One region of the Nonomuraea sp. NPDC005730 genome, then DNA from elsewhere that is predicted to be linked to it. Evidence: riboswitches for the same ligand, from Rfam matches in the RefSeq annotation. Region 1 holds a riboswitch; the other holds the start of a gene.

Region 1 (7,802 bases):
GCCACTTCCGCACCTCGGTCGGGGCCTCGTCCGTGTTCGCCGAGGCGGTCCTGGCCCTGCTGGCGGAGGTCGACTCCGACCTCGGCCGCCCCGAGTGGCTCGACCTGGTCGACATCGGCTCCGGTGAGGGCATGCTGGTCCGCCGCGTCCTCGACATGGCCGAGCCCGCTCTGCGCGACCGGCTCCGGGTCACGTGCGTCGACCTGTCACCCAGGCCCCCGGGGCTGCCCGACGAGGTCGAGTGGCGCCGCTGCCTGCCGTCCAGCATCGCCGGCCTGGCCGTCGCCAACGAGTGGCTCGACAACATCCCGCTCGACGTGGCCGAGCAGACCTCCGGCGGCCCGCGTCTGGTCATGGTCAACACCCGGACCGGGGAGGAGCGTCTCGGCGGCCCGCTGCGGCCCGCCGACCGCGAATGGCTCGACCGCTGGTGGCCGCTGCCGCACGTGGGCACCCGCGCCGAGATCGGCCGTCCCCGTGACGACGCCTGGGCCTCCGTTCTGGTACGCCTCGCCCGCGGCCGGGCGATAGCCGTGGATTATGCACACCCTGTGGATAACCGACCGCTCTGTGGCACGCTGACCGGTTACCGCGACGGCGCGGTCGTCGCCCCCGTCCCCGACGGGACCTGCGACATCACCGCCCACGTCGCCCTCGACGCATGCGCCGAGGCCGGGCGGCGGGCCGGCGCGATATCCACAACCTTGTCCACACAGCGTGACATGTTGCGGGCGCTGGGCCTCACCGGCGCCCGGCCGCCGGTCGACCTCGCCCGCACCGATCCGCGCGCCTACGTGCGCGCGTTGTCGAGGGCGTCGGAGGAGGCCGAGCTGATCGATCCGGCCGGGCTCGGCGGGTTCGGCTGGCTCAGCCAGAGCCGGTGACGTCGAGGTCGAGCGAGCGCAGGCCGCGGATGACGAAGCCCGGCTTGTAGACCGGCTCCGCCCGCAGCTCCATCGTCCCGACCCGGTCCAGCAGCGCGGTGAACGACTCCGTCAGCTCGATCCTGGCCAGCGGCGCGCCCAGGCAGAAGTGGATGCCGGCGCCGAAGGAGATGTGCGGGTTGTCCGGACGGCCCAGGTCGAGCCGGTCCGGGTCCTCGAACACCTCGGGGTCCCTGTTGGCCGAGCCGAACAGGCAGGCGACCTCCGAGCCGCGCGGGATCCGCACGCCGTGCACATCGATGTCCTCCAGCACCCAGCGCTCGAAGAGCTGCAGCGGGGTGTCGTAGCGCAGCAGCTCCTCGATGGCGGTCGGCAGCAGCGAACGGTCGGCGCGCAGCCGGGCCAGCTCGCCGGGGTTCTTCAGCAGGGCCCGCCAGCCGTTGCCGGTGACGTTGACCGTGGCCTCGTGGCCCGCGTTGAGCAGCAGCACGCAGGTGCCGGCCAGCTCGTCGAGGGTCAGCTCGGGGATCGCGGCCAGGGCGCTGACCAGGTCCTCGCCGGGGTTCGCGAGCCGGTCGCGGGCCAGGTCCTTGAGGTAGGACTCGAACTCCTCGGCCGCGCGCACCGCCTGGTGCTGGGTCTCCAGGCTGGGGTTGAGCTCGTACATGCCGCACATGTCGGCCGACCACGGGCGCAGCAGGTGGCGGTCCTGCTCGGGGACGCCGAGCATCTCGGCGATGACCGTGACCGGCAGCGGCTCGGCGACCTCGGCGATCAGGTCGCCGCCGCCCTTCTCGACGTAGGCGTCGATCAGGCTCTCGGCGATGGCCCGGACGCGCGGGCGCAGCGACTCGACCATGCGCGGCGTGAACGCCTTGGACACCAGCCGGCGCAGCCTCGTGTGGTCCGGCGGCTCGACCTCCAGCATGCCGTTCCTGCTGACCCGCCAGAAGGGCTCCTGGAACTCCGGCTGGGGCTGCCGGCCGAACTCCTCGTGCGTGGCGACGTGGGTGTAGTCGCGGCCCAGCCGCCGGTCCCGGAGCAGCGCGTTCACGTCCGCGTGCCGGGAGATCAGCCACTGGTTGGACGGCTCGAAGTAGCGGACGGGCGCCTCGCGCCTCAGCTCGTCGTACGCCGGATAGGGGTCGACGACGAAATCCGGATTCCAGGGATCAAAGCGCACTATTTCATCTTATGAGACGGGTTGACCTGCCGAGCTTGCGAATCATGCCCGGGTGTCGGTTATAGTGCCGTCGTAGGTCATGAGTGCCAGCGACAAGCCCCGGCTAGCTGGCCGGCAACCCTCGCGTCCGCGGCGGGGTGCCCCGGGTGAAGACCTGGTCCGTCACGAGGTGTGGCGGGCAAGCGCGGGCTCCATGGCTGCTTCCAGGGGTCCGACCGACCCGTGAGGAGCTGTGCCGTGTCCACTCTGACGATCTTCACCTCTGTTCCCGCCCAGGCCGCCGCCGAGGCCACCGCCCCTGCCGCCGCCTACGGACGGTTGATCCCCGCCGTGCTCGGCGCCGACCTCGAAGTGCCGGTCAAGGGCGGCCGGCTGGTGAGCTACGCCAACCTCGACTACGCGGCCAGCGCCCCCTGTCTCGAGCCGGTCAGCGCCGCCGTCGCCGCCGCGCTCCCGGCCTACTCCAGCGTCCACCGCGGCGCGGGCTACGCCTCCCAGCTCACCACCGCCCGCTACGAGCAGGCCCGGCACACGGTCCGGGCCTTCGTCGGCGCCCGCCCGGACGACTCCGTCATCTTCACCCGCAACACCACCGACGCCACCAACCTGCTGGCCGGCTGCCTGCCCGAGGGCACGACCGTCGTCGTCTTCGACTCCGAGCACCACGCCTCGCTGCTGCCCTGGGAGCGGTCCGTACGCCTGGCGCCGCCCGCCTTCCCCGGCGAGGCCGTCCGCGCCGCCGACGAGGCGCTGGCCGGGATCGAGGGCCCCAAGCTGCTCGTGGTCACCGCCGCCTCCAACGTCACCGGCGAGCTGTGGCCCATCGCCGCCCTCGCCCACATCGCCCACCGGCACGGCGCCCGGATCCTGGTGGACGCCGCCCAGCTCGTCCCGCACCGCAGGCTCAACCTGACCGCGCTCGACCTGGACTACGTGGCCTTCTCCGGCCACAAGCTGTACGCGCCCTTCGGCGCCGGCGTGCTGGTCGGACGCCGTGACTGGCTGGCGGCGGGCGAGCCGTACCTGAAGGGCGGCGGCGCGGTGCGCTCGGTGGGCGAGACCACCGAGTGGCACGACGACCCCGAGCCCCGCCACGAGGCCGGCACCCCCAACGTGCTCGGCGCCATCGCCCTGGCCGCCGCCTGCGACGCGCTCACCGCCACGGGGTGGACGGAGCTGGTGCGCGAGGAGGAGCGCCTGATCGCCCGGCTGCGTACCGGTCTGGCCTCGATCGCGGGGGTGCGCGAGCTGTCGTTGTGGGGCGCGGACCACCCGCGGGTGGGGATCGTGTCGTTCGTCGTGGACGGCTACTCGGCCCGGGAGGTGGCCGAGGCGCTGTCCGGCGAGTACGGCATCGGCGTGCGTGACGGGAAGTTCTGCGCGCACCCGTTCGTCCGGCACCTGCTGGGCACCTCCGATGGAGGTTGCGAGGACGGCACCGCCTCGGCGGTCCGCGCCTCCATCGGCATCGGCAGCACGCAGGAGCACGTCGACCGCCTGATCGAGGCCCTGCGCGACCTGGTCAGCCGCTGAGCTCAGCGGTTGGGCGGCTTCTGCTGGTGCGGCTCGTCGGACACCAGGGCGTCGATGTCCCTCATGTCCTCGTCGTTGAGATGCCCGGGACGCGGCGCGTTGGGCTGCCTCGGCACGTTGGGCTGCTCGGCCTCGCCCTCGGGCCGGGCCGGCGTCGTCGGGCCGCCCTCTGGCCTGACCTGCGTGGCCGGTCCCTCGGTGACGACCGTCGTCGGCTCGGCGCGGCGGGCCGGCCGGTGCGCGGCGAGGTCGTCCTCGGCGATCTGGCGTTCCCTGCGGCGGCGGTACGTCGAATGGAAGATGCCGTCGAGGCCGATGCGGCCGCCGCCCAGCGCGGCGAGCATCAAGGACAGCGCACCGAGCGCGCCCGGCAGCTCCCATCCCCCGGTCTGCGCCAACACCCCGTGTCCGGCGTGCACGAAGACGATCGCGCCGATCATGTCGATGAGCAGCAGCAACGCCACCGGCCGGACCAGCAGGCCGAGGATCAGCAGCGCGCCGCCGACCAGCTCCACGATGGCGGCGAAGCCGGCCGACAACTCGGGCATGGGCACGCCCATCTCCCGGAACTGCCCCGCCGCGGCACCGAGCCCGCCCTGCCACTTCTGCCAGCCGTGCGCCACGAAGATCACCCCGAGTACCACCCGGGAGATCAGGGCCGCCACATCAAACAGGACTCTCTTCACAGTGCTTTCTCCCCCCGTTCCCGGTATTGATCCCCATGTCTGGCTTCGGGATGCGTTGCCATACGATTCCTTGACCATCCCCCACGCTGGATCACCCCGTGGGACGGTGGCAGCATGGGCCCTATGACGGAACGCGTGGTCGGGATCGGCGCCGGCGCGAAGGAGCTGGCGACCGAGGACATGATCCTCAACATCGGCCCCCAGCATCCCTCCACGCACGGCGTGCTCAGGCTCCGGCTCACCCTCGACGGCGAGCGCATCGAGACGGCCGAGCCGATCATCGGCTACATGCACAGGGGCGCGGAGAAACTGTTCGAGGTCCGCGACTACCGCCAGATCATCATGCTCGCCAACCGGCACGACTGGCTGTCGGGGTTCGCCAACGAACTGGGCGTCGTGCTGGCCGCCGAACGGCTGCTCGGCATGGAGACGCCGGTCAGGGCCGTGTGGGCGCGTACGCTGCTGGCCGAGCTCAACCGGGTGCTCAACCACCTGATGTTCCTCGGCTCCTACCCCCTCGAACTGGGCGCGATCACCCCCGTCTTCTACGCCTTCAACGAGCGCGAACGCATCCAGGCCGTCATGGAGGAGATCTCCGGCGGGCGCATGCACTACATGTTCAACCGGGTCGGCGGCCTCAAGGAGGACCTGCCGCTCGGCTGGCTCGACCGGGTCGCCGAGGCCGTCGCCGAGACCCGCCGCCGGGTGCCCGACATCGAGGGCCTCATCCTGAACAACGAGATCTTCCTGGCCCGCACCAAGGGCGTCGGCGTGCTGTCCCGCGAGCAGATCCTCCAGTACGGCGTCAGCGGGCCCATCGCGCGCGCCTCCGGCGTGGACCTCGACCTGCGGCGCGACGACCCGTACCTGGCCTACGGGGAGCTGCCGGTCACGGTCGTCACCCGGCGCGACGGCGACTGCCATGCCCGGTTCGAGGTGTTGTTCGAGCAGCTCAAGGTCTCGCTCGACCTGGCCGACGCGTGCGTCGCCCGGCTGCGTGAGCTGCCTCCCGGGCCGGTCAACCAGCGCCTGCCGAAGGTGCTCAAGGTGCCCGAGGGCCACACGTACGCGTGGACCGAGAACCCGCTCGGCATCAACGGCTACTACCTGGTCTCCAAGGGCGACAAGACGCCGTGGCGGCTCAAGCTGCGCTCGGCGTCGTTCGGCAACGTCCAGGCGCTGCGCGAGCTGCTGCCCGGGAACCTGGTGGCCGACATGATCGCCATTCTGGGCTCGATGTTCTTCGTCGTGGGTGACATCGACAAGTGAGCACTCCCGAACGCGACAAGTACGTCGACTGGCTGCGCGCCCTCAGCCTCATCGTCGTGGTGGTCTGGCACTGGGCGTTCACGATCCTGGAGTGGAAGCCCAGCGGGCCCGAGCCCACCAGCCCGCTCGGCTTCACCTCCGGGTTGTGGATCCTGACCTGGCTGCTCCAGGTGCTGCCGCTGTTCTTCTACGTCGGCGGCCACGTGCACCTGCTGTCCTGGAACCGGGCCCAGGCGCGCGGCGTCGGCATCGGGTCGTTCGTCTGGCGGCGCATCCGCGCGCTGTCCCTGCCCGCGCTGTTCCTGTGCGGCGTGTGGATCTCCGTCGGGGCGATCGTCACCTGGGCGTCCCACGTGGAGTGGATGTGGCGGGTGGTGCTGCTCGTGCTCAGCCCGCTGTGGTTCCTCGGCGTCTACCTGGTGCTGATCGCGCTGCTGCCGGTGGCGCTGTGGCTGCACAGGCGCTACGACGTGCTGGCCCTCATCTGGCTGGGCGGCTCGGCCCTGGTCGTCGACGTCGTGCGGTTCCGCTACGGCTACGAGTGGGCCGGCTGGCTCAACATGATCATCGTCTGGGGTCTGGCCCACCAGGCGGGCTTCTTCTACGACCGGATCGTCGTCCTGCCCCGGCGGTACGACGTCGGCATCCTGTGGACCGGCCTGTTCGCCCTGATCGGCCTGGTCTACTCGGGCATCTATCCGGGCTCGATGGTGGGCGTGCCGGGCGACAAGTGGTCGAACATGGCGCCGCCCACGTTCGTCATCGTCGCCCTGCTGATCTTCCAGATCGGCCTGGTCGAGGTGCTGCGCCCGGCCATGGAACGCGTGCTCGAACGCCCCCGCTGGGCCCGTGCCAACTCCTTCATCAACCGCTACGCCCTGCCGCTGTTCCTCTTCCACACGACCGGCATGGCGATCGCCTTAGGGCTGTCGTGGTGGTTGTTCGGCAACCTCGGCACGAAGATCCCGCCCGACCTGAAGTGGTGGCTGGAACGGCCGATCGCCATCGTCGGGCCGCTGATCTGCACGCTGCCGGTCATCTACCTCTTCGGCCGCCGCCGTTAGTCGGGTTTGCGCTCGTCGGAGTCCTTCGGGATCCGGCAGCAGTGTTCGAGGTACAGGGCCGCGCAGACGAGCACCACGCAGGCCACGAACGACCCGGCCGCCACGAAGAACTCCGAGCGCGGCGTCTCCCGGTCGAAGATCTGCAGCGTGTACGCGGCGAACCCGGCGAACATCCCCGCGAACACCGCCCCCGCGTACGCCGACGCCTTGGCCAGCGCCGCCAGCCGGGCCACCGCCAGCGGCTCGACCGGCTTGGTGTCGGGTTTCCTGGCGATCCTGGCCTTGGTCACCCATCCGCTGTAACCCTCGCCGAGGGCGAGCAGCAGCACGGTCGGGATGGCCGTCCAGGGGATGATGGGCAGGTCGGAGTAGAAGTGCCGGACCGCCGCCCAGACGACCAGGGCGACGACGAGCAGGAGAGCGGCCAGCCGGCCGGGATGCGTCGGCTTCAATCGGGCCTCTGCAGCTTCAGGTCGTCACGCAGGCGCACACCGTGCCGGTCGAGCTCGGCGAGCAGGTCGGCCACCCGGCCCCTGCCCGGCACCGTGGCCTCGGGGTCGATCACCGACCAGGGCACCAGCACGAACGCCCGCTCGTGGGCCCGGGGATGCGGCAACGTCAGCTCGGGGTCGTCGGACACGGTCTCGCCCACGACGATCAGGTCGACGTCGAGCGTACGCGGCCCCCACCGCTCCGCACGCACCCGGCCGAAGGCGTTCTCCACGCCCAGCGCCCGCTCCAGCAACGTACGCGGCGGCAGGGCGGTCTCGGCGACGACGACCGCGTTGAGGTACGGCTCCTGGCCTCCCGGCCCCCCGACCGGGTCGGTCTCGTAGACCGGGGACGCCTTGACGAACTCCAGGCCCGGGGCGTCGAACAACGTGTCGATGGCTCCCTGCAACGTCTGGAACCGCTCGCCCAGGTTGCTGCCGAGAGCGAGGACGGCCTTCATGCGCGGCTCCGCTCGATCGTCACGATCACATCGTCGAACGGCAGCGGGATCGGCGCCGCCGGTTTGTGCACGCTCACCTCGACCTTGTGCACCAGCTCACTGGCCAGGCAGACGTCGGCCAGCCGCTGGGCCAGCGTCTCGATCAGCTCGACCGGCTCGCCCTCGACCACCTCGACCAGCGCCTGCGCCAGCTCGCCGTAGTGGACGGTCTTGGTGAGGTCGTCGCCGGCC
Region 2 (7,802 bases), on a different contig from region 1:
GCCGCACCGGCCTTGATGACCGCCACGCCACCGGCCAGCTTGGCCAGGCGCTCCTGCAGCTTCTCGCGGTCGTAGTCGGAGTCGGTGCGCTCGATCTCGGCGCGGATCTCGTTGACCCGGCCGGAGATCGCCTCGGCGTCACCGGCGCCGTCGACGATGGTGGTCTCGTCCTTGGTCACCACGACCTTGCGGGCGCGGCCGAGCAGGTCGAGGGTGGCGGTCTCGAGCTTGAGGCCGACCTCCTCGGCGATGACCTGACCGCCGGTCAGGATCGCGATGTCGCCCAGCATGGCCTTGCGGCGGTCGCCGAAGCCCGGGGCCTTGACGGCCACGGAGCGGAACAGGCCGCGGATCTTGTTGACCACCAGGGTCGCCAGGGCCTCGCCGTCGACGTCCTCGGCGATGATCAGCAGCGGCTTGCCGGACTGCACGACCTTGTCGAGCAGCGGCAGCAGGTCCTTGTTGGCCGAGACCTTGCTGTTGACGATCAGGATGTACGGGTCTTCGAGAACGGCCTCCATGCGGTCGGAGTCGGTCACGAAGTACATCGACGTCATGCCCTTGTCGAAGCGCATGCCCTCGGTGAGCTCCAGCTCGAGACCGAAGGTGTTGCTCTCCTCGACGGTGATGACGCCTTCCTTGCCGACCTTGTCCATCGCCTCGGCGATGAGCGAGCCGATCTCGGGGTCGGCGGCGGAGATGGAGGCGGTGGAAGCGATCTGCTCCTTGGTCTCCACATCCTTGGCCAGCTTGGAGAGCTCCTCGCTGACCCGCTCGACGGCGGCCTCGATGCCCTTCTTCAGGGCCATCGGGTTGGCGCCGGCGGCGACGTTGCGCAGACCTTCGCGCACCAGAGCCTGGGCGAGCACGGTGGCCGTGGTGGTGCCGTCGCCGGCGACGTCGTCAGTCTTCTTGGCGACTTCCTTGACCAGCTCGGCGCCGATCTTCTCCCACGGGTCCTCGAGCTCGATCTCCTTGGCGATGGAGACACCGTCGTTGGTGATCGTGGGAGCGCCCCACTTCTTCTCCAGCACGACGTTGCGCCCCTTGGGGCCCAAGGTCACCTTGACGGCGTCGGCGAGCTGGTTCATACCGCGCTCGAGACCGCGCCGGGCGTCCTCGTCAAACGCGATCATCTTGGCTGCCATAAGGCTAGACCTCCCAGATGCAGGGTGGCGTGTCCTGGATCGAGCCGACGCCCGCGACGGCATAGGCCTGCATCTCCGTTCGGCAGACCCCATCGTCTCGATCCGAGTTGTTGGCACTCTGCCACACAGAGTGCCAACGAACTGTTTAGCACTCTACCCTGCCGAGTGCAAGCCACGGGCACCCCACCCCAGCTCATCGGGCAGGTCATCGGGTGCGCCGGTTCGTACGGCGAGCCGCCCCAAAGGTGCGACCCGCCGTGCGAAGCCGACGGAGGAACAGTGACGAGCCGTACGGACTGCGCTGCCGCACGTCCCGCCTGGTGCATACCAGCGAGGGTGAATCAGACCGTGCGGACGGACTCCGCCTGCGGCCCCTTCTGGCCCTGCGTGATCTCGAACTCGACACGCTGTCCCTGTTCGAGAGAGCGGTACCCGTCCATCATGATCGCTGAGTAATGGACGAATACATCCTTACCACCGTCTACCGCGATGAAGCCGTAGCCCTTGTCCGCGTTGAACCACTTGACGGTGCCCTGCGCCACTTCCGACTCCTCTTACTGGGCTCGCAGATCTCGCCCATTCCTTCGCGAGACCCGTAATCGCATGACTTTTGGGAAAATCAGCCAGACGATCGCCCTCGACCATACCTGTGGCACGGGGTTTGGCAACAGAGTCAACCGACAAAACGCTAATTTCATCGAAGGCTGAGTCGTTCGAGGTTGAATTTGGTTCTAAAACAAGAAGGCGCCCACAAGGGGCGCCTTCAAGAGTGGGTGGTCCGGCGGTCAGCCGCCCGCGACGGCAGGGATGATGGAGATCTGAGCGCCTTCAGGGGCGGGAGTGTCCAGCCCCTCGACGAAACGGACATCCTCTTCGCCAACGTATACGTTGACAAAACGACGAATCTTGCCCGATTCATCCAGAATTCTCGCGCCGATCCCCGGGTAGTCGGAGTCGAGCTTGGCGAGAACGTCACGAAGAGTCGCCCCTTCGCCACTCACCTCGGCGTTACCCCCGGTGTAAGTGCGCAGAATGGTGGGAATCCGCACAGAAACGCTCATGGTTTTTGTTGCCTTTCCTGGATTGTCAGACAGTCGCGCGGAACGCGTCGAGAGAGGGCCGGATCACGGCGGTGGGCCGCGCGTCGTCGCTGATCGCGTCGAGCGTCTTGAGGCCGTCGCCGGTGTTCAGGACCACGGTCTCGGCCTCGGGGTCGAGCCTGCCCGTCTCGACGAGCTTCTTCAGCACGCCCACCGTGACGCCGCCCGCGGTCTCGGCGAAGATGCCCTCGGTGGAGGCCAGGAGCTTGATGGCGGCGACGATCTCGGGGTCGGTGACGTCCTCGACGCCCCCGCCCGTACGCCGGGCGATGTCCAGCACGTACGGCCCGTCGGCGGGGTTGCCGATGGCCAGCGACTTGGCGATCGTGTCCGGCTTGACCGGCTGGACCACGTCGTGCCCCGCCTTGTACGCCGTCGAGACCGGCGAGCACCCGGCCGCCTGGGCCCCGAACACCTTGTACGGGGTGTCCTCGACCAGCCCGAGCGTGATCAGCTCCTTGAACCCCTTGTCGATCTTCGTGAGCTGGGAGCCGGAGGCGATGGGGATGACGATCTGCTCGGGCAGCCGCCAGCCGAGCTGCTCGGCGATCTCGTACGCGAGCGTCTTGGACCCCTCGGCGTAGTAGGGCCGCAGGTTGACGTTGACGAACCCCCACTGCTCGCCCAGCGGGTCGCCGATCAGCTCGGAACAGAACCGGTTGACCTCGTCGTACGTGCCGTCGATGCCGATCAGCCGGCCGCCGAACACCCGGGCCATGGCGATCTTGGCCGCCTCGAGGTCGGCCGGGATGAACACGCACGCGTCGAGGCCGGCCCGCGCGGCGGCGGCGGTGACCGCGCCGGCGAGGTTGCCCGTGGAGGAGCAGGAGAGCGTGTGGAAACCGAAGTTCCTGGCCGCCTCGACGGCGATGGCGACCACCCGGTCCTTGAAGGAGTGGGTGGGGTTGCCCGAGTCGTCCTTCACGTGCAGGGACCGGATGCCGAGCGCCTTGCCGAGGTTGCCGGCCTTGACCAGCTTCGTCCAGCCCGGGTTCATGTTGGGCTTGCTCGCCACGTCGGCGGGGACGGGGAGCAGGGAGCGGTAGCGCCAGATGTTGGCGGGGCCGGACTCGATGTCCGCGCGGGTCACCTGGCCGAAGGAGTAGGCCGCTTCGAGCGGCCCGAAACACTCCAGGCAGGCGAAGCTGGGGCCCAGGGGGTAGCGCGTGCCGCACTCGCGGCAGGACAGAGCGACGGCAGGACCAAAGTCGAGCGACATGAAGCGAGGCCTTCCCTCATCTTCGCCCGCGGCCACCTTGACCGCGAACCGGAATTGGCACCTTGTCCCGGTCGGCCTCGCCAGGTCGCGAGCACAAGCCGGGAGGGTTGCCGGGGCTTCGCAGGGCCGGTCCCTCCACCCCTCTGGATGAGCAATATTCAGTTGTCGAAAAGGACTCTACCTTCTCAAGTGGCGGAAACAACCGCCCGTCTCACGATTTGAGAGGACACGTCTCACCGATAGTCCTCCCCGAGGACTCCCTGCACGTACTTGCGGGCCTGGTGGATGCGGGACTTGGCCGTGCCGAGCGGGATGTTGAGCTGCTCGGCCACCTCGCTGTAGTCGAGCTGGACGATGTCGCGCAGCACCAGCGCCTGGGCCAGGTCGGGCTTGTCGGCCTCCAGCGCCTCCATCGCGTCGAGCAGGTCGAGCCGCGAGCCGGCGATCACGCTGACCCGCCGCGCGTCCGGCTTCTGCATCGGCAGCTCCTCCGACGTCTGCTCGGCGGCCCTGCGCTTCAGCGAGCGGTACGTGGTGCGCGCGCAGTTGGCGGTCACGATGTGCAGCCAGGTGCTGAACCTGGCCCGCCCCTCGAACCGGCCGATGTTGCGCGCCACGGCCAGCAGAGTGTCCTGCGAGGCTTCTTCGGCGTCCTGGTGATAGGGCAGGATCCGAGCGCAGTGGCGCATCACGTCAGGCTCGATCCTGGCCAGGAGCTCGCCGAGCGCGCGATGGTCTCCGGCCGCGGCCGAGCGGGCGAGTTCCTCGGTTAGCTCATCTAGCGCCATAGCTGGGATCCTATGGGCGAAGGGAGCCCAAATGAACAGCGTTCTCGTGGCGTCCAACCGCGGGCCGGTCTCCTTCACCGTCGACGACGACGGTGAGCTGACCATGAAACGCGGTGGTGGCGGCCTCGTCTCGGGCCTGTCGGGGGTGGCCAAGGAGCACGGCGTGCTGTGGGTGTGCGCCGCGCTGTCCGACGGCGACCGCAGCGCCGTGCGCCTGGCCCCGGGGGGCCGGCTCGACCGCGGCGGCTACGACACGGGCGCCCTGCGGATGCTCGACATCCCCGCGGCCACCTTCCACCGCGCCTACAACGCCGTGGCCAACTCGACCCTCTGGTTCGTCAACCACCTGCTGTACGACATCCCCAACTCCCCCAGTTTCGGCACCAAGTTCCGGCGCGAGTGGGAGTCCTACCGCGACTACAACGGCGCGTTCGCGCTGGCGCTGGCCGAGGAGGCCGGGCACGGCGCGCGCGTGATGGTCCAGGACTACCACCTGACGCTCACCCCGGCGATGCTCCGCGCCGAGCGGCCCGACCTGCGCATCGCCCACTTCAGCCACACGCCGTGGGCGCCTCCCGAGTACTTCTCCCTGCTGCCCGACGCGGTGACCAGGGAGGTGCTCGACGGCATCCTGGGGGCCGACCACGCGGGCTTCCTCACCGCCCGGTGGGCGGCGGCGTTCATGGACTGCTGCGAGGCGCTGCTGGGCGCGCGGGTGGACCGCGCGGCCCGCACGGTCACCCACGAGGGCAGGACGACCCGCGTCGGCGTGCACAGCCTGGGCGTGGACGGCGCGGCGCTGTGGGCGCGGGCCTGCGAGCCCGACGTCGAGTCGCACATGGCCGCGCTGGCCGAGCAGGTGGCCGGCCGCCGGCTGGTCGTCCGCATCGACCGCACCGAGCTGTCCAAGAACATCGTGCGCGGGCTGCTGGCCTACCGGGAGTTCCTGGCCGCCCATCCGGAGTGGCACGGCAAGGTGGTCCACCTGGCCTTCGCCTACCCAAGCCGGCACGACCTGCCCGAATACCGCGAGTACACCGCGTCGGTGCAGCGCTGCGCGCGCGAGATCGAGGACGAGTACGCCACCGAGGACTGGGACCCGGTCATCCTCAACGTCAACGACGACTACCCGCGCTCGCTGGCCGCCTACCGGCTGGCGGACGTGCTGCTGGTCAACCCCATCCGCGACGGCATGAACCTGGTCGCCAAGGAGGGGCCGGTCCTGTCGCCGCGCTGCGCCCTGGTGCTCTCGCGCGAGGCGGGGGCGGCGGCCGAGCTGGGGCCGTACGCGCTGGTGGTCAACCCCTACGACGTGAGCGGCACGGCGGACGCGCTGCACGAGGCGCTGGTGATGCCCGAGGACGAACGCAGGCGGCGCCGCGACCGGCTGCACGAGGCGGCCACCGCGCTGCCGCCGCACAAGTGGCTGGAGTCCCAACTCGACGCCCTGCTTTAACATGAGAAGTCGGGTTCACTGCCAATGACGGAGGCTGCCGGGTGTCGACGGTCTCAGTGCCCATCAGACTCGTCCGGGACCGTCCGACCTGGCTCATCTACTTCCTGCTCGGCACGTTCGCCACGTTCGTGTACGGCCTGAGCGCCGCCCTCCCGCTCCTGCGCGCCGACCAGCGCACCACGGCCACCGTCGCCGGGCTGCACGGCACCGCCATGGCGGTCGGGACGATCGGCGCCGGGCTCGCGCTCCCCCTGCTCACCAGGCTGCTCGGCCGGCGCTCGACGTGCTGGTTCGGCCTGGCCGGGATGAACGCCGGCGTGCTGCTGGTCATGGCCACCTCCGCGCTGCCCCTGACGCTGCTCGGCTACGGCGTGGCCGGCGGCTTCGGCTCGGTCATGCTCTACGCGGCGATGGCCGAGCTCAGCGACCACCACGGGCCCGCCGGACCGGCCGCGCTCAGCGAGGCCAACGCCGTGGGCGTGCTGGTGGGGATGGTGGCGACGTTCGTGCTCAGCCAGGTGGCGCAGAGCGCGCTCGGCTGGCGGTCCGCCCTGCTGGTCACCCCGGCCGTCAGCGCCCTGCTCGCGCTGGCGCTGGGCCGCTCCTGGCCCGCGCCCCGGCGGGCCGCCGGAGGGCGGGGCGACGTGATCACCGGGGAGGCCGTCCCGGCGCGGGAGGGCGGCGGGTGGCGCTTCCATCTGGCCGGCGGCGTGCTGTTCTGCTGCGTGGCGCTGGAGTTCTCGTTCAACCTGTGGGCCGCCGACCTGTTCGCCCTCAGGACGGGCGTGACGGCGGCCGTCGCGGCGACCGGGCTGACGGCGTTCGTCAGCGGCATGGCGGCGGGCAGGTTCGCGGGCGCGCAGCTCGCGCTGCGGCTGCCGGCCACGCCGCTGCTGGCCGGCGCTCTGGGGCTGATGGCCTTCGGCTGGGTGCTGTTCTGGGCGAGCACCGCGCCGATCCTGTCGTACGTGGGGCTGGCGCTGAGCGGGCTGGGCGCGTCGCTGCAGTTCCCGCTCGCGCTGAGCACGCTGATCAGCGCCTCCGGCGACCGGGCGGACCGGGCGGCGGCCGCCTCGCCCGTGTGGGCGGGCGCCGCCATGGCGATCGGCCCGCTGCTGCTCGGCGCGCTGGCCGACGGCTACGGCACCGGGAACGCGTTCCTGCTGGTGCCTGTGGTCATCGGCCTGGCGGTCGCCGGGGTGCTCATCTCCAGTCGGCGTACTTGAGCGTGTCGGCCAGGCCGGGCGTGTCCCACTGGTCGACGACGAGGATCCGGCTCTTCGGCAGGTACCACTCGCGTTGCGTGAAGCGGGCCTTGACGCCGCCGCCCGAGTAGCTGACGCACGTGGCCTGCCAGGCGTTGTAGGCGGCCTTGTGCCCGGCCCCCATCTGCCGGTAGCCCCTGGTGACCTTGGGCCCGACGACCTCGCCCCACTTGCGGTTGAGCGGGCAGGGCTGCACGTCACTGGCCGGGTAGTACGGGTCCTTGCCCGTGTAGGGCCCGAACCCCTCGGCGCCCCGCTTGATCGCGCCGGGACCGAGGATGTAGAACGCGTCGCACTCCGGCGAGCCCCAGCCCTGCGGCTTGGCGCACCGTCCGGTGACCACCTGGACGACGTCGCCGCCCGTACGGTGGACCACCCACTCGATCGGGATGTAGAGCGTCAGGCCGCCGCGCAGCTTGAGCTGCTGGGCGGGGGCGGCGGAGGCGGCGCCGGGCGCGGCGAGCACGGCCGCCAGGGTCGCCAGGGCCGCAGCCGAGGCGGCGGCGAGAGATCGTCGTGACATGCGCATCACCGTAGGACCCGCCACTTGCAGCCCAATCACGAACGGCTGAAAAGCCGCGAGCCGGCCCGGACGGCGCAAGGCCGCGAGCCGGCTCACGAACGGCTGGACTCAGGGGCGGGTGAAGGCCGTCGTCAGCTCGCGCAGCAGCGCCACCACGCCGTCGGGCCCGTCGACCACGATGTCGGCCCGCTCGGCCAGCGCGGTCACCTCGGCCGAGCCGCTGCACACGGTCACGCCGGGCAGCCCCGAGGCGCGTACGGCGTCGAAGGCGGCCAGGTCGCCGAGGTCGTCGCCGACGAACAT

What was found. Region 1 has a riboswitch for S-adenosylmethionine ahead of ABZ444_RS29530 (aminotransferase class V-fold PLP-dependent enzyme). Riboswitches for the same ligand answer to the same signal wherever they lie in the genome.
Region 2: another riboswitch for S-adenosylmethionine. It lies ahead of thrC (threonine synthase); the one in region 1 lies ahead of ABZ444_RS29530 (aminotransferase class V-fold PLP-dependent enzyme).

The regions. Positions count from the first base shown of each region.
Region 1 covers NZ_JBEXYK010000031.1:19,470-27,271, reverse strand. Annotated here, with positions in the region: gene ABZ444_RS29540 (SAM-dependent methyltransferase) at 1-884, shown strand, start outside; gene ABZ444_RS29535 (cytochrome P450) at 868-2,067, opposite strand; SAM riboswitch class IV at 2,143-2,258, shown strand; gene ABZ444_RS29530 (aminotransferase class V-fold PLP-dependent enzyme) at 2,305-3,600, shown strand; gene ABZ444_RS29525 (DoxX family protein) at 3,603-4,286, opposite strand; gene ABZ444_RS29520 (NADH-quinone oxidoreductase subunit D) at 4,410-5,555, shown strand; gene ABZ444_RS29515 (acyltransferase) at 5,552-6,619, shown strand; gene ABZ444_RS29510 (DUF3180 domain-containing protein) at 6,616-7,071, opposite strand; gene folK (2-amino-4-hydroxy-6-hydroxymethyldihydropteridine diphosphokinase) at 7,068-7,571, opposite strand; gene folB (dihydroneopterin aldolase) at 7,568-7,802, opposite strand, start outside.
Region 2 covers NZ_JBEXYK010000018.1:29,784-37,585, reverse strand. Annotated here, with positions in the region: gene groL (chaperonin GroEL) at 1-1,148, opposite strand, end outside; gene ABZ444_RS22235 (cold-shock protein) at 1,490-1,690, opposite strand; gene ABZ444_RS22230 (MoaD/ThiS family protein) at 1,934-2,209, opposite strand; gene thrC (threonine synthase) at 2,235-3,467, opposite strand; SAM riboswitch class I at 3,481-3,621, opposite strand; gene ABZ444_RS22220 (RNA polymerase sigma factor) at 3,701-4,255, opposite strand; gene ABZ444_RS22215 (trehalose-6-phosphate synthase) at 4,287-5,711, shown strand; gene ABZ444_RS22210 (hypothetical protein) at 5,753-6,937, shown strand; gene ABZ444_RS22205 (hypothetical protein) at 6,915-7,499, opposite strand; gene otsB (trehalose-phosphatase) at 7,608-7,802, opposite strand, start outside.